2 regions of the Duganella sp. GW822-FHT06D06 genome follow, and region 2 is predicted to be linked to the other one. Evidence: riboswitches for the same ligand, from Rfam matches in the RefSeq annotation. Region 2 holds a riboswitch; the other holds the start of a gene.
What was found. A riboswitch is a leader RNA that binds a small molecule or an ion and turns the genes downstream of it on or off. The one in region 2 is predicted to bind thiamine pyrophosphate.
Positions count from the first base shown of each region.

Region 1: linked by a shared signal. The riboswitch ahead of thiC (phosphomethylpyrimidine synthase ThiC) and the one ahead of AC1RMD_RS04205 (TonB-dependent siderophore receptor) in region 2 are both predicted to bind thiamine pyrophosphate.

Region 1 covers NZ_JBXALQ010000005.1:88,746-97,071, reverse strand. Annotated here, with positions in the region: gene thiD (bifunctional hydroxymethylpyrimidine kinase/phosphomethylpyrimidine kinase) at 1-504, opposite strand, end outside; gene AC1RMD_RS11100 (thiazole synthase) at 501-1,286, opposite strand; gene thiS (sulfur carrier protein ThiS) at 1,396-1,599, opposite strand; gene thiC (phosphomethylpyrimidine synthase ThiC) at 1,607-3,523, opposite strand; TPP riboswitch at 3,599-3,699, opposite strand; gene AC1RMD_RS11085 (hypothetical protein) at 3,795-4,322, opposite strand; gene AC1RMD_RS11080 (PAN domain-containing protein) at 4,339-4,929, opposite strand; gene AC1RMD_RS11075 (hypothetical protein) at 4,956-5,297, opposite strand; gene AC1RMD_RS11070 (WG repeat-containing protein) at 5,417-6,568, opposite strand; gene AC1RMD_RS11065 (hypothetical protein) at 6,599-6,997, opposite strand; gene AC1RMD_RS11060 (DUF4382 domain-containing protein) at 7,356-8,326, shown strand, end outside.
Region 2 covers NZ_JBXALQ010000002.1:213,731-222,056, reverse strand. Annotated here, with positions in the region: gene AC1RMD_RS04225 (hypothetical protein) at 1-379, opposite strand, end outside; gene pnuC (nicotinamide riboside transporter PnuC) at 601-1,251, shown strand; gene AC1RMD_RS04215 (AAA family ATPase) at 1,248-1,772, shown strand; gene AC1RMD_RS04210 (hypothetical protein) at 1,769-2,494, shown strand; gene AC1RMD_RS04205 (TonB-dependent siderophore receptor) at 2,491-4,644, opposite strand; TPP riboswitch at 4,700-4,799, opposite strand; gene AC1RMD_RS04200 (Imm26 family immunity protein) at 4,966-5,478, shown strand; gene AC1RMD_RS04195 (hypothetical protein) at 5,465-6,172, opposite strand; gene AC1RMD_RS04190 (sensor histidine kinase) at 6,172-7,539, opposite strand; gene ompR (osmolarity response regulator transcription factor OmpR) at 7,555-8,322, opposite strand.

The DNA.
Region 1 (8,326 bases), on a different contig from region 2:
GCCGGTCAGCGCCAGCGCTTCCGGGCCGTTGGGGGTGAGCACCGTCACCAGCGGCAGCAGCGGCGCCAGCGCCTGCACCGCGTCGTCGCGCGACAGCAGGTCGCCGTGGCCGCTGGCCAGCACCGGGTCCAGCACCACCGGCAACTCCGGCTGGCGGGCGCGCAGGCGGCCGATGATCTCGGCGATCGCCAGCGCGTTGGCGGCGCTGCCGGGAATGCCGATCTTCACCGCCCGCACCGTCATCTTGTCGAGCAGCGCCTGCGCCTGGCGCAGCACCATCGCGCCGTCGACCGGCTGCACGCCGTAGACGCGGTCGTTGTCCTGCACCGTCAGCGCGGTGGCCACGGTGAGCGCGTGCGCGCCCTGCCCGGCCACCGCTTGCAGGTCGGCGGCGATGCCGGCGCCGCCGGACGGATCGAGTCCGGCGAACACCAGCACGCACGGCCGCGCCACCAGTTGCGCCATCAGCTGCGCCGCCATTTGCGAGGACAGGCGCTCGCTCATGCCAGCCGGCCCGCCATCGGCGACGACGGCGAGGCCGCGAACTTGCGGGCGATGCGGCCCGCCAGGTAAGCCTCGCGGCCGGCCTGCACGGCCAGCTTCATGGCGCGCGCCATGCGCACCGGATCGCGCGCGCCGGCGATGGCGGTGTTCATCAGCACGCCGTCGCAGCCCAGCTCCATGGCGATGGCGGCGTCCGACGCCGTGCCGACGCCGGCATCGACCAGCACCGGCACCTTGGCCTGCTCGATGATCAGCGACAGGTTCCACGGGTTGAGGATGCCCATGCCGGAGCCGATCAGCGAGGCCAGCGGCATCACCGCGACGCAGCCGATCTGCTCCAGCAGCTTGGCCTGGATCGGATCGTCGCTGCAGTAGACCATGACGTCGAAGCCGTCCCTGACCAGCGCCTCGGCGGCGATCAGGGTTTCCGGCATGTGCGGGAACAGCGTCTTCTCGTCGCCCAGCACTTCCAGCTTGACCAGCTTGTGGCCGTTCAGCAGCTCGCGCGCCATTTGCAGCGTGTAGACCGCGTCCTTGGCGGTGTAGCAGCCGGCCGTGTTGGGCAGGATGGTGTACTGTGACGGCGGCAGCACGTCCAGCAGGCTGGGTGCCTTCGGGTCCTGGCCGATGTTGACGCGGCGGATCGCCACGGTGATGATTTCCGCTTCGGCGGCGTCGGTCGCCGCGCGGGTCTGCGGCAGGTCCTTGTACTTGCCGCTGCCGACCAGCAGCCGCGATTTGTAGCTCTTGCCTGCGATGGTGAGCAAGTCTTGATGGTCCATGATGGTTCCTTATCCTTGGGGGTCAAGTCTGACATTCGGACACGGCCTCTGCCCTAGCGGCCGCTACGGCAGAGGCCGTGTCCGAATGTCAGACTTGACCCCATTAAAATTAGCCGCCGCCGATGGCGCGCACGATGTCGACCTGGTCCTGCGGCTGCAGCTCGCGCTGCGGCCACTGCTGGCGCGGCACCACGGCGCGGTTGACCGCCAGCGCCAGCGCCTGCCCGGTCAGCGACAGCGCGGCGACCAGCTGGGCTAGCGTCTGCCGCGGCGGCACCTGGTAGGGGGCGCCGTTCAATTCGATGTCGATCATGCCGGCCTCACAGCTTGCGATACAGCTCGGCGCCGTTCTTGATGAACTCCACCGCCTTCACCTGCATGCCCTGCTGCAGCGCCGCGCCGTCGGACACGCCGTTGGCCTTGGCGTACTCGCGCACTTCCTGGGTGATCTTCATCGAGCAGAAATGCGGGCCGCACATCGAGCAGAAGTGCGCCACCTTGGCCGAATCCTTGGGCAGGGTCTCGTCGTGGAATTCGCGCGCCTTGTCCGGATCGAGGCCGATGTTGAACTGGTCGTCCCAGCGGAACTCGAAGCGCGCCTTGGACAGCGCGTTGTCGCGGATCTGCGCGCCCGGATGGCCCTTGGCCAGGTCGGCCGCGTGGGCGGCGATCTTGTAGGTGATGATGCCGTCCTTGACGTCGTTCTTGTCGGGCAGGCCCAGGTGCTCTTTCGGCGTGACGTAGCACAGCATGGCGGTGCCGTACCAGCCGATCTGCGCGGCGCCGATGCCGGAGGTGATGTGGTCGTAGCCGGGCGCGATGTCGGTGGTCAAGGGGCCCAGCGTGTAGAACGGCGCTTCGTGGCACTGTTCCAGCTGCAGGTCCATGTTCTCCTTGATCAGCTGCATCGGCACGTGGCCCGGGCCTTCGATCATCACCTGCACGTCGTGCTTCCAGGCGATCTGGGTCAGTTCGCCCAGCGTCTTCAGCTCGCCCAGCTGCGCTTCGTCGTTGGCGTCGTAGATCGAGCCGGGACGCAGGCCGTCGCCCAGGGAGAACGAGACGTCGTAGGCCTTCATGATGGCGCAGATCTCTTCGAAGTGCGTGTACAGGAACGATTCCTGGTGGTGCGCCAGGCACCACTTGGCCATGATCGAGCCGCCGCGCGAGACGATGCCGGTCAGGCGCTTGGCCGTCATCGGCACGTAGCGCAGCAGCACGCCGGCGTGGATGGTGAAGTAGTCGACGCCCTGCTCGGCCTGCTCGATCAGGGTGTCGCGGAAGATCTCCCAGGTCAGGTCCTCGGCCTTGCCGTTGACCTTCTCCAGCGCCTGGTAGATCGGCACGGTGCCGATCGGGACCGGGCTGTTGCGGATGATCCACTCGCGGGTTTCATGGATGTGCTTGCCGGTCGACAGGTCCATGACGTTGTCGCCGCCCCAGCGGATGGCCCAGGTCATCTTCTCGACTTCCTCGCCGATCGACGAGGTGACGGCGGAGTTGCCGATGTTGGCGTTGATCTTCACCAGGAAGTTGCGGCCGATGATCATCGGCTCGATTTCCGGGTGGTTGATGTTGGCCGGGATGATGGCGCGGCCGCGGGCGATTTCCTCGCGCACGAATTCGGGCGTGATGACGGCCGGGATGCTGGCGCCGAACGACTGGCCCGGATGCTGGCGGCCCATCAGGTCGGCCAGGCGCTGGCCCATCGGGCCGGAGTGCTTCAGGTCTTCCATGTACTCCTGGCGGCGCAGGTTTTCGCGGATGGCGACGAACTCCATCTCGGGCGTGACGATGCCCTGGCGCGCGTAGTGCATCTGCGTGACGTTCTTGCCGTCACGGGCGCGGCGCGGCTTGCGGAGCAGGTTGAAGCGCAGCTCGGCCAGCGCCGGGTCCGCCAGGCGGGCCTGGCCGTATTCGGAGCTCGGGCCATCCAGTTCTTCGGTGTCGTCGCGCTCGAGTATCCACGGCAGGCGCGGCGTCGCGGCCAGGCCGGAGCGGATGTCGATCAGCGCTTCCGGGTCGGTGTACGGGCCGGAGGTGTCGTACACGTAGATCGGCGGATTGGCCTCGAAGCCGAACGAGGCCGGCGTGTCGGACTGGGTGATCTGGCGCATCGGCACGCGGATGTCGGGACGGCTGCCTTCGACGTAAACTTTGCGGGAATTCGGCAAGGGCTTGATGGCTGCCTCGTCCACCGTGGCGGTGGCGGAGAGGAATTTGGCGTTGGCGTTCATGTGGCTCCTTCGTTAGCTACAGGAGCCAGCAAAGGAGATTGGACGGCGCCGGGCCACAGATGGAGCGATGCGTGGCGGCGATGTCCTAAGCTTCCCTTCGCTGGCATTATCCAGATCAGGTTCGGAGGGTATTTCTCACCCGCGCATCGCAATGCGCAGGACCCCTAGCGTGTGCCGCCTTGCGGCAGCGGGCTGATTATACGCCGCGCCGCGCCGCGCGGACCATGTCCGCGCAAAAAAAACCGCCATACCCGGTATCAGGCCACGCGGGCTAGCCGGATGCGGGCGGGGCGCCGCGCGCCAAGCGCGGCACGGCGTACAGCAACAACGCCAGCGCCGCCAGCGGCATGCCCACTTCCAGCTGATAGCCCGGCAGGAAATGCGCGCGCCACAACAGCCAGGCCAAGGCGGCCGCGCTGCCCAGACACAGCAACGGCTCGGCCCGCGCCGCGCGGACGCCCGCCGCAGGCGCCACCGCCACGGCAAGTTGCAGCGCGGCCGGCCAGAAGAACACCAGCAAGCCGGCCATGCTGTAGGAATCGCCCCAGGAAAACATCTCGTAAGGGATAAATTCCAGCCGCCCGGGCAGCTTCGACGGCGCCGGCGATCCGGCGCGCGGCGCAACGGCGGCCGGGGCCCGGACCGTCGCCAGGGCCGGCGCGGACGCCGAACGCGCCAGGCCGGGCGGCTGGCCCTGCGTGCCGCAGCTATACAGCGGCAGGAAGAAACAACCTGCCAGCAAGAACGCGGCCAGGCGTTTCAAGCCCGCCAGCCAACGGGGCGCGACGACGAAGCTCATGATGTTCTCCTCGCGCTCAGTCGGACGATTTGGCGCCGGAAACGCAGCAGTCGTTATTGCTCGCTTGTGGCACCGTGTGTTTCAACCAGCAGCGCGAGACCCGTCCCTGCACGCCCGGCCTGACCCAGCTGAAACTGCGGCACTGGGCATCCTGTTCGCAGCGCGCGGCGCAGCTGCCGGCGTCGCCGCCGCCGGGCTCGCTCCAGGCATCGTTGTAGTCGCCGCCGTAACGGTTGATCCCGGACTGCAAGCGCTGCATCGAGCCGCCGCCACCACCGCCCGCCCCCCCATCCGTGCCCGCGCCCCCGCCATGGCAGCGCGCCAGCTTGACCACCTTGTCCGGCATATCGTCAAAAAAGGGGCTGAACAGACGCTGGAACTGGTCGGCGTCGTGATGATTGGCGGCGCTGCGCACCCGCACGTACTCGGGCTGGCGATCATAGCGGGCCGGGCTGGGCGAGATCACGTACTGGATATTGCAGGGTTCACTCCACGGCAAGTTGGGATTCATGCGGTTGGCCCACACTCCCCACGGCTCGGCGCCTTGGGCGGCGCACAGGCAAGGCAGCACCAGCAGCGCGGCCAACATCGATAGCGGCTTTTTCATCACGGTCTCCGGGCATGGTGGGTGGGTCAGGGATGCAGCAGGTTGACGGTGGTTTCCGTGATGTCGACGCCATGCCGGAAATTGTGATAAATGTCCGAGCATTCGCCCGGCAGCGGCCGGCCGTTGCGGTCGCCGCACCAGCGGATTTCCGCCACCCAGTTGGCGCCGAATTTGAGTGCGGCGGCGCGCGGGCCGTTGATCGTGTGCAGGGTCTTGCTGGTGGCCCAGTACACCGGCGTCTTGCCGGCCGGGTCGGGGCCGTCGCGGAACGAGATCAAGCCCTGGTACAACGAGACGGGCTCGACCGCTTGGACCATGGGCGCGGCGCTGGCGGCCACGAACAGACACAGGGCAAGTTGCAGTTTCATGCTGGACTCCTTTGGGTGGGTGCTGCGACGGGGGATGCCTGCTTAACGCCCATAAATTCTTGTCAGTTGACAATAATCAGTGTCATTTAGAAATACTATGGAGAGACCGGCCAGGCGCTTCACCGCACCGGCGCCAGGCCGTCGGCGAAGTCGCCGGCCTCCATGTAACGAGGTGGAATGACGAACCGTCCGTCGCGGTCGAGATAACCCCACAGCAGGCCGCAGCGGGCGGCCGCCAGGCCATCGGCATAGGGACGCACGGCGTCGACCCGCTGCCCGCCGCCGCAGGTGACGGACGCGGCGGCGCCCTCGGGGGATACGGCGGAGGCGCTGGACGCGGACGGCGGCGCCAGCGGCCCGCCGGCCGCCGGCGCCGCCACGCGCTGGCCGAGCCGGTCGATCTGCTGCCAGCCGCCGTCGACGCGGACCATCGCCTGCCCCGCCGCAAAGGACGTGGCTCGCTCGTAGCGGCGCGGCAGTTTCAGCCGTCCCTGCCGATCGACATAGCCCCAGCGCGCCACCTGCAAGGTGCGCAGCAGGTCCGCCGCCAGCACGGCGCGCGTGCCCTTCCCGCCGTGCGCCGTGGCGCGCAGCGTACGCTCGAAGCGGTCATGGTCCATCCAGTCGAGCGCATCGGTCAATGGCAGCGTGGCGAGCTTGATGTCGGTGGCGCCGAGGCGGCGGCCCAGTTGCCGCCATGCGGCCAGCAAGGCCTCGTAATGCGCGTCGAACTCGCCGTGCGGCACCGCCGCCGGCACGTCCGGCGGCGCCTGCCGCCACTCCGGCAGACAGGCGCCGCACCAGCCCTGGATCAAGCGCATCAACGCCAGGCCGTCAGCGCGCCGGTCCAACACCGCCAGACGGCCGCCGTCCGTCACCTGCCACGGCAGCATGAAGGCGCAGCGACTGTCCGAGCGCAGCCTCAGCGGCGGCTGGTCCGCGATCCAGATGCGCAACTCGACCGCCAGATACAGCGGTGCCTGCGCGGCGCCGGCCGGATCGGCATCGCAGCGCCGCACGCCGAACGCAGGCTGCGCGCCGCCGACCAGCCCGGCCAGCACGGCGCCAGGCTCGGACGGCAGCACGACGGCATCGGCCGCGCGCCGTCGAAAATAGACTTGCTCGGTTTCCGCGGCGCTGGCGCTGTCCTGCCGCGTCACGGTCAATTGCAGCGCTTCGATCGCTGCGGGCCGCACCGAAAAAGCCGGTTGCGCGCCGGCCGCCGCGCACCAGCACAGCGCCCACAACAAGCCGGACAAGAACAGGCGCACGGCGCGCGACCGACGGCGTACAGGCCGGCACTAGCGCGACGGCGCGGTCTGATAAATGGTCGCCGCCCACGGGCCGGCCGGCCGGCCGGCGCAGGCGTAAGTGCCCTCGGCGCTGCCGACGCGGATGGTGCCGGTATAGGTGCAGCCGCCGGCGGCGGAACCGCCGGCGCGGGTGATCTGCACCTGGTTGCCGGAGATGGAAATAATGATGCTAGGTTCCTGCAACTGCTGGCCGTTGGGATTGCGGAAAGTGCCGCTGAAATTGGGGCCGGATTGCTGCACCCAATCCCAGGTCCAGCCGCAACACTCGGTGCCGTGCCAGTGGCGCCCGCGCATCGCCTCCATCGCGCCCGGCAGGTTCTGCTGGGCCAGGGCGGCGCCCGCCAACACCGCCGCCGCTACTGCGCACACCCATGTCGTTCGCGTCATCATCGCCTCCGTGGTGGTATCAACAGGATGGCCGCGCCGCCGGGCTTGGCCTGTTAGCTAGTCTAGTGCCGCCGCCGGCGCGGCGCAACGGCGGCGACGCGCCGATCATGCCGGCCAGCCCGGCGCCCGCCGGAAACCGCTGCCGCTGTCACCACGAAACAACAGCCGGCGGGGTGGATTGCATCATGCCCGGCAGCCGTCGCCCAAATTCAACGAGCTGATGTGTAACAAATGTAAGAGGCGGGCGCTATGTGAGGCATCCAACATAGGAGTTTCCAAAAGGAATACACAATATCCACACAGCGACACCTGCGTCGCCACAACAAGCGCCCTACGCGCGATTATCGGGAGAACCATCATGAAGTCAGCACACCCAAGCATTTACCTGGCCGCCGTCGCGGCCTTCACCGCGGCCGGCCTGAGCGCCTGTGGCGGTGGCGGCGGCAGCAGCGGCGCCAGCACGCCGGTCAGCACGCTGGGCACGCTGTCGGTGTCGATGACGGACGCGCCGGCGTGCGGTTTCGACGCCGTCAACGTCACCGTCAGCAAGGTGCGGGTCCACCAGAGCAGCAGCGCCAGCGACACCGACGCCGGCTGGGCCGACATCACGCTGGCCCCGTCCCGCAAGATCAACCTGCTCACCTTGACCAACGGCGCGCTGGAGTCGCTGGGGCAAACCTCGCTCAGCGCCGGCCGCTACACGCAGCTGCGGCTGGTGCTCGATCCCAACACCGGCACCGGCCTGGCCAACTCCGTGATCGTCAGCGGCGGCACCACCGAGGTTTCGCTCGACACGCCGAGCGCGGTGCAGAGCGGCATCAAGCTGGTCAATTCCTTCGATGTCGCCGCCGGCCAGCGGGTCGACCTGGTGCTGGACTTCGACGCCTGCAAATCCATCGTCACCAAGGGCAACGGCAAGTACGCGCTGAAGCCGGTGGTGAAGGTCATTCCGACCACGCTCAACGGCATCGGCGGCTTTGTCTCGACCGCGCTGCTGGGCAGGCACGTGATGGTGTCGGCGCAGCAGAACGGCGCCATCGTCAGCGCCACCACGCCCAACGCCACCACCGGTGAATTCACGCTGAGCCGCCTGCCGCTGGGCAATTACGACGTGGTGGTCACGGCCGACAGCAGCGCCGCCGCCGTGGTCGGCGCGGTGCCGGTCACCAGCACCTCGGCCACGGTCGCCATCAGCACCGCCGCCGCGCCGATCGCGCTGCCGGCCAGCGTCACCGGCAGCATCGCCGGCGCCGTCACGCTGACCCCGGCCAGCAGCACCGCCACCGCCTATGTCGCGGCCAAGCAAAGCTTCGCGGCCGGGCCGACCGT
Region 2 (8,326 bases):
CCCATTTGGTGCCGCTGTAGGTGGCCTTGACGCTGTAGCTTAGGCCGCTCATCGTCACAAACACTACGCCGCTGGCGTCGGGACGCAGAGTGATGGTGGGATAGCCGGTGACGGCTCCGCCAGCAAAGTGCGCGCCGCCGCCGTTGATGGCGTTGGCCGCTGCTGCGTTCAGGCCGGATTCGATGCGGTGCGGGGTGTACTGGGCATCGACGATCAGTGCGCCCAGCGGGCCGTTGGCGTTGCGGTTTTCCGAATAGGACAGGCTGCCGTTGTTGAGGCTGACCGAGGCGATGTTCTGGCCGGTTTTGACGACGGGAATAAAGTCGGCGTGGGCTGCGCCGGCAGCCAATGCTGCGGCGAGAAACAGGATTTTGCGCATTCTGGACTCCAGAGAAATTGAGGGATGTTGCTATTTTATGGTGCCATATAGGCAATGACAAATCAATAATAATAAAAAATTAGTAATATTTTTTCTATTGAAATGAGTGGGCGAGCGCAACCGCAGGCCGCCGCTAAATCTTGCTTATTCAGCAGAAAACTCGCATACTGCCGCGGCGATATCACCCACCCTTGGCGGCCGCCACGCCGCACCCACAGACGATGAACGATCCCGTAGTCCTGCTTGGCCTGGCCAACGCGCCTCTAGTCCTGTTTGGCCTGGGCACCACCCCTCTTGAACTGCTGGGCTTCGTGCTGTCGGTGGTGACGGTCTGGTTCAACATCCGCCAGCTGCACTGGGCCTGGCTGTTTGCCATCCTGTCGTCGGCGATTTATGGTTTGGTCTTTTACGAAGCCCGGCTGTACGGCGACATGGCGCTGCAACTGGTGTTCATCGCGGTGTCGGTCTGGGGCTGGAAGCAATGGCTGGGCGGCGTGCCCAGCATGGCCGCTGAGCTGCCGGTGACACGGCTGGATGCGCGCGGCGTCTGGATTTCCGGCGCCGGCTGGCTGGCCGGCTTCGTGCTCCTGTGGGGCTACCTGTCCTGCTACACCGATACCGATGTGCCGAAGGCCGATGCCTTCCTCACGGCCGGCAGCCTGCTGGGGCAGCTGCTGCTGTCGCGTAAAAAGGTCGAGAACTGGCATGTCTGGATCATCGTCGACGTGCTGTACGTGGCACTGTACCTGCACAAGCACCTGGTGCTGACGGCCGTGTTGTACGCGGTGTTCGTCGGCATGGCGGTGATCGGCCTGCGCGCCTGGAGCAACGACCATACGGATGGCCGCAACGGCCGCATGGCGCTGGAATGAGCGCGCAGGCGCCGCTGCGGGTGGCCGTCCTGGGCACCACGTCGTCCGGCAAGTCGACGCTGGCGGCGGCGCTGGCCGAGCACTATCAAACGCTGTGGGTGCCCGAGTACCTGCGCGAGTTCGTCGACACCGAGGCCCGGATACCGGTGGCGGCCGACCAGTTCCACATCGCCGAGACGCAGCGCGACCGCGAGGACGCCGCCGCGCCGCGCGCCGGCAAGTATCTTTTTTGCGACACGGCGCCACTGATGACGGTGGTCTATGGCCGCCATTACTTCGGTGGCTTCGACCAGCAACTGGCCGCGCTGGCGGCCCGCCATCAGCAGGACTACGCTTACACGCTGGTGATGGCGCCGGACATTCCCTGGGTGGCCGACGGCTTGCAGCGTGAATCCGAGGAAGTGAGCGTCATCATCAATCGCATGCTGCTGGACGAGCTGGCGGCGCGTGGGATACCCTATCTGCTGGTGTCGGGCGATCCCGGCGAACGACTATCCCAAGTGGAGCGGCATCTACCATGAAGCAACGGTTGGCGGCGATATTGATGTGTGTGTCCCCGCTGGCGTTGGCCGATACCGGTTACTACCTGGTCTCCACCTACGATGTGGAAGGCCAGGCATCCCTCGACTACAAATACTGGAACGCCCACTACAAGGGCCGCACCGCGGCGGCGCCGGAAATCGGTATCGGCTACGGCGTCACGTCGCGCTGGTACACCGAGGTCTACGCCAAGTGGTTCAAGATGAACGGCGGCGCCGCTCATTGGGTGGAGACGGCCTGGCAGAACGACTACCTGCTGACGCAGGGCCAATACGACTTCGACCTGGCGCTGCACACCAAAGTGGAAAAGGCGCGCGACAACGCCGGCGGCTACGCGTTTGAATGGGGCCCGGTGCTGCAAACGGAAATCGGCCGCACGCAGTTCAACGCCAACCTGTTCTTCCAGCGCGACTATCGCGTGGCGCCGGGCGGCGGCGAACATCCGATGGAGCTGACCTACCAGCTGCAGGTCAAACATAACTGGAAGCCGTGGCTACAGCCTGGCGTGCAGGCTTTCGGCGAAGTGGGGAAGTGGAACGACTGGCTGCCATACCGGCAGCAGTCGCACCGCGCCGGGCCGGCGGTGTTTGGACACCGCGATATCGGCCGGCAGGAGATCAAGTACGAATTCGCTTACCTGGTCGGCAGGAATTCGGCACGCGCAGCGAAGAGTTTTTCGATGCGCGTGCAGTTGATCTTTTAAAGGTCGAACTGGGCCGACACGCGGAAGGTGCGCGAGGCGCCTGGCATCAGATAGCCACCCAGGTCCGGCGTGACGTCGCGCCAGTAGAACTTGTCGAGCGCGTTGTTGACGCTGGCGCGCAGCGTGGTCTGGACGCCGCCGATGCGGGTGGCGTAGGCTCCGCCCAGGTTCAGCACATGGTAGCTCGGCACGAACACCTGGTTCGTCTGGTCGAACGCCTTCTTGCCCGAGTAGATCCAGTTGGCGTTGACCGACAGGCCGGTCACTTGCGGCACCGCGTAGTCGGCGTAGACGGTCGACTTGAATGCCGGGACGTTGGTGACGCGCTTGCCGTCGAGTTTCACCGAGCCGGTGTCGCGCTGCTGCGAGTTGAGCGTGGTGGCCGATACGCCCACCGTCAATTCACGCGAGGCGCGGCCGTTCAGGGCCATTTCCAGGCCACGGTGCTGCGCCTGGCCGTTGTGCACAAAGTAGTTCTGGACATCGGTATATTCGAGGCCTTTGCGGATCTCGAACAGCGCGACGCTGGCGCTCAGGTCAGGACGGATATCAGTCTTGACGCCCACTTCGACCTGCTTCGACTTACCCGGCGCCAGCGCGCGGCCAGGGTTCTTGGTGCCGATCGGCGCGACGCCGCCATGCTCCAGACCCTGCGCATACGAGGTGTAGACCGAAACGTTCGGACGCAGGCTGTACACCAGCGCCACATTCGGCAGCCAGAAGCCGACGTCGGTGTGGGCGTCCGGCAGCATTTTGTCATTTTCGTCCGGGCCGACATATTCAACGCGCTTGACCTGTACGTAGCGCGCGCCGGCGTGCAGCTTGAGCTGCTCGTTGATGTTCAGGATGTCCTGCGCGAACAAGGCGCGTTCGTTGTCGCTGCGGCGCTCGGAAACCGGTTTGCTGGTGCCGCCGTTCGGCGCCACCATGATCGGGTGGTAGATGTTGCTGAACGCGTCGCCTTTCGGGCCGGCCTGGGTGTACAGGTAGTCGCCCCATTTCTCGCTGTTCTTGAACAGCGATGCGCCGCCGGTGAATTGGTGCTTGATCGTGCCGGTGCTGAACTTGCCCTGCACCAGCGCCTGCACCGTCAGCGGCGATTTCTTTTCGCCCAGGCTGACGTAGTCGTAGACGTCATAGTCGCCGTTGTCGCAGTAGCCGGGGTACAGGCCTTGCGCGCCGCAGCCGTAAGGGAAGGCGGTGTAGTCGTCGCGCTTGAACTGGTGCTGGTTGGCGCTGACGGTGGTGCTCCAGTCCGGCGTGAACTTGTACTCGAAGCGTACGCCGATATTGCTGCTGCTGGTCTCGACCGGACGGCTCCACGGCTGGTTGTTGAGCATGGTGTCGGCCGGGATGTTCGGCAGCGTCTCATTGTTCAGCAGCTGGAAGCCGGGCGCGGTCACTTGCGATTTCTTCTGGTAGTCGGCGTCCACTTGCAGCAGCGCCTGCGGCGAGATCTTCCAGTCGAAGGCGGCCGAGATGAACTTGCGGTTGCCGTCGGCGCCCTTGATGTATGAACGCAGGCGCTCGGCGGCGGCGTTGAAGCGGTAGCCGAAGCGCTGGTCTTCAAAGCGGCCGCCCAGGTCGACGGCGCCGTACAGCGTGCCGCGTTCGCGTTCTTCCAACACCACGGTGCGCAGCGGCGTATCGGTCGGGCGCTTGGTGACGTAGTTGACGATGCCGCCCGGCGCCGAGACGCCGGCTTGCAGGCCGGACAGGCCTTTCAACACTTCCAGGCGCTCCTTGTTTTCCAGCGGAATCTGGGTGTCGGCCGAGATGGCCATGCCGTCCTTGCGGTAGCTGGAGGCGTTGTCCAGCTTGAAGCCGCGGATCGAGAACTGCTCCGAATAGCCGACCGCGTTGTAGGCGTCGCCGATGCTGGCGTCGTAGCGCGCGGCGTCGGTGGTGGAGCGAATTTGCAGGTCCAGCATCTGCTGCGAGGTCAGCACGCTGACCGAGGCCGGGGTTTCCAGCAGCGTCGCGTTGGAGAAACCGGCCACACTGGCGCGGCTGGCCTGTGCGCGGGCGCCGGTGATCACCACTTCGGGCATGGCTTGCTCGGCGGCGGAGGTTTCGGCGACGGCGGCGCCGGGAAATGCCTGGAGTACCGCCAGGGCGATGGCGGAAACTGCGAATCTTGGTGTGTTCATGTGCTCTCTCTTTTGTTCTTGGCTGGGAGCCGCGAAGAGAGCCATCAAAGGAGGGGAGAACTACTTTGCGCTTTCCTTCGCTGGCATTATCCAGATCAGGTACGAAGGGTATCTCTCACCCGGCAGCAAAAGCTCCAGGACCCCTAGCGAGGCGCTAGTGTAGCACATGCGGTGCCGTGCGCCGCGATCCGCGCGGCACCGCTACACTTGCGGTTTGCGCCACAAGGCGCCAACGAAGCAGACACAGCTTTTAACGGAGGCGCCATCATGTCAGTACATTTTGGCGACACTCTGCTGCATCGTGCAAGTGAAAGGGCAGGAATGAGGCAGTCGTATCAAGAAGGAAGCTGGTTCGCCATACCGTTGCTGGATGGCGGCTATGGCTGGGGCCTGGTGGCGCGTTTGTCGCCGGGCAGCAAGATCATGCTGGCGTATCTGTTCGGGCCCAAGCTGCCGCGCTTGCCGTCGCTGGAGGAGCTCAACACGCTGCAACCGCAGGACGCGGTCAAGGTGCTGCGGGTGGGCGACATGGCGCTGGCCAGCGGCCACTGGCGCGTGCTGGGCGATATCGTCGACTGGAATCCGGCGCTGTGGCCGATGCCGCAGTTCCTGCGCCGCGCCGACTCGCTCAAGCGCGCCTGGCGCGTGACATATTCGGACGCGGACCCGAGCCGTTCGGAGCGCGAAGAGTCCGTGCCCTACGATACGCAGGGCCTGGAGACGGATTCGCTGTACGGCTATGGCTCGACCGAACTGTTGCTGACCAGGCTGCTGGAGCCGCAGGATCACCCGATCAACCGCAGCAGCAACGACAGCAGCGTCAGTCGCAGCTGACGTTCCAGGCCGCAAACTCGCCGCGGTGCTTGCGCACCGCGACGCGGGCGATGGTGTCGCGGTCGCTTTCAAATACCAGGCTGAACATCACGGGCGCGCCTGTCACCGGCGCCGCCGGCTCGATCGCGCGCAGCGTGAAGGGCAGGGCGCGCTGGCGGATGCATTGCGAGTTGCCGGCGAACAGCAGGCGCGCGCGGCCCAGCAGTTCAGGATACTGGCGCAGCAGCGCCACCACGTCTTCCGGCGGCAGCGCCTGGTCCATCAACACCGTGTGCCGGGCGGCGCTGCAGATGGTCTTGGGCTGGGCCAGCCACACATGCCAGCTCGGCAGCTGGGCCGACTCGCTCCAGCGCTCATCCTTGGGCGCCTTGGCGTCGTAGATAAAACTCGATTTGATTTGCCGGCACAGGTCGACCGCCGAATGGCGCGGCGCCGAATCGACGCGCGCCACCACCTGCCACGGCTTGCCGCGCTGGCGCTGGATCTCGAACTCCGGCGCGAACAGCGGCGGCACCGGGCGCGCGCCCCTGGATTCGGCCAGCATCTTCTGGCGGAAGTAGTCGTCGAAGGAGCTGCGTTCCTCGTCGCTGGCGGCGCGCTGCTCGATGCGCGGCGGCGCGGCCGGCTTGGCCGGTTTGATGGCGGCGGCCGGTCCCGCCGCCGCCAGCAGCACGGCAAAATACATGGCCCGCATCAAGCCGCCTTCATCACGATCTGGATCAGCAGGCCGCCGCCGTCGCGGTTGCGCACGTGCAGCTCGGCGCCGTGGCGCAGCATCACGCGGTCGACGATGGCCAGGCCCAGGCCGGCGCCGTTGGCCTGGCCGCGCGCGGTGTCGAGCCGGGTGAAGGGCTTGAGCAGTTGCTCGATCTGGTCGTCCGGCACGCCGCTGCCGTGGTCCTGCACTTCGACGATGACGCGGCGCGAGGTGTGCATGCCTTTCGTGCTGCACTTGATGTCGATCTCGGACAGTTCGCTGCCGGGCGTCTTGCCGTAGCGGCGGGCGTTCTCGATCAGGTTGTTGATGACGCGCTTGATGTCGGTGGCGTTGCCCATCACGTGGGCGTTGGCGACGATGTCGGTGGTGATGCGCACGTCCGGCAGGCGGCCGGCTTCATGCGCGGTGTCCTGCAGCAGTTCGCTGAGGTCGACGTTGATGAAGCTCGATACCTCGGTCGGCTTGGCGTAGTCGAGGAACTGGCCGATGATGTCGTCCATCTGGCCGATGTCGGACTGGATGCCCTCGCGTGCCTCGTTCGACAGGTTGGCCATCTCCACTTCCAGCTGCATGCGCGCCAGCGGCGTGCGCAGGTCGTGCGAGATGCCGGCCAGGATCACGGCGCGGTCCGATTCCACCTGCTGCAACTGGATCACCATCTGGTTGAAGCTGCGGTTGGCCTCCATGATCTCCATCGCGCCTTTTTCCGGCAGCGGGTCGGGCCGCTTGCCCTGCGCGAAGGCGCGCGTGGCCTGCGTCAGGCGGCGCAGCGGCAGGTTGATCAGGCTGGAGATGAAGGCCGCGCCCAGCAGCGACACTACCGACACCACGCTGGCCCAGCCCAGCCACTGGATGCCGGTCAGGCCGCGGATGCGCTCGCGTTCCAGCATCAGCCAGTAGGCGTCGTCGTCGATCTTGAAGCTGACCCAGAAGCCGGCCACGCCGTTGACGCGCGCCGAGAAGCGGGTGTCCTCGCCCAGCTTGGCCTTGACCAGCTTCTGGATGTCGGGCATCAGCGCATTGTCGGGCGGCGGATCGACCTTGTCGTCGTCCTCCAGCGTGAACACGCGGATGCCTTCGTTGGACACCAGGTCGAACAGCAGCTCGCGCCGCAGTTCGGGCGCCGAGTGGGTGAGGGCGGCATGGGTGATGGTGACCACCGAGATCACCTGCGAGGAGATCTGCTGCACCTGCGGCTCGTGCTGCACCGCGCTGATCATGCCGACCCAGGCGGTCATGCTGGTGGTGGTCAGCGCGCCCAGCAGGAAGAAGGTGCGCCAGAACAGGCCGCTTTTCAGGCTGGCGGCCCTAAACGTAAACGGAAACTTCGACGGAAACTTCATGCGCACGCCCGCGCCTTAGCGCGGCTGCCCCTCCGGAATAAACACATAGCCCAGGCCCCAGACGGTCTGGATGTACAGCGGGCTCGATGGATCGGGCTCGATCAGTTTGCGCAGGCGCGAGATCTGCACGTCCAGGCTGCGGTCGAACACTTCGTATTCGCGGCCGCGCGCCAGTTCCATCAGCTTTTCGCGCGACAGCGGCTGGCGCGCGTGGCGGGCGAATACTTTCAGTACCGAGAATTCGCCGGTGGTCAGCGGCACGGTTTCGCCGGCCTTCTTCAGCGTGCGGGTGCCCAGGTCCAGCACGAACTGGCCGAACTCGAACGACTGCGGGGTTTCCGACGGCGCGCCGGGGATTTCGTCCGGGCCGCGGCGGCGCAGCACGGCGCCGATGCGGGCCACCAGCTCGCGCGGGTTGAACGGTTTGGGCAGGTAGTCGTCGGCGCCCATTTCCAGGCCGACGATGCGGTCCACGTCCTCGCCCTTGGCGGTCAGCATGATGATCGGCGTCTGGTCGCCGGCGCCGCGCAGGCGGCGGCAGATCGACAGGCCGTCTTCGCCCGGCAGCATCAGGTCCAGCACCAGCAGGTCGTAGCGCTCGCGCAGCCACAGCTTGTTCATGGCGGTCGCGCTTTCGGCGGTGAAGACGTTGAAGCCTTGCTCGGTCAGGTAGCGGCGCAGCAGGTCGCGCAGTCGCACGTCGTCGTCCACTACCATGATCTTGGCCTGGTGGCCATGCTGGTTGGCGGAGGTGTTGCCGGATTCAGTCGTTGTGCTAGTCATTTGC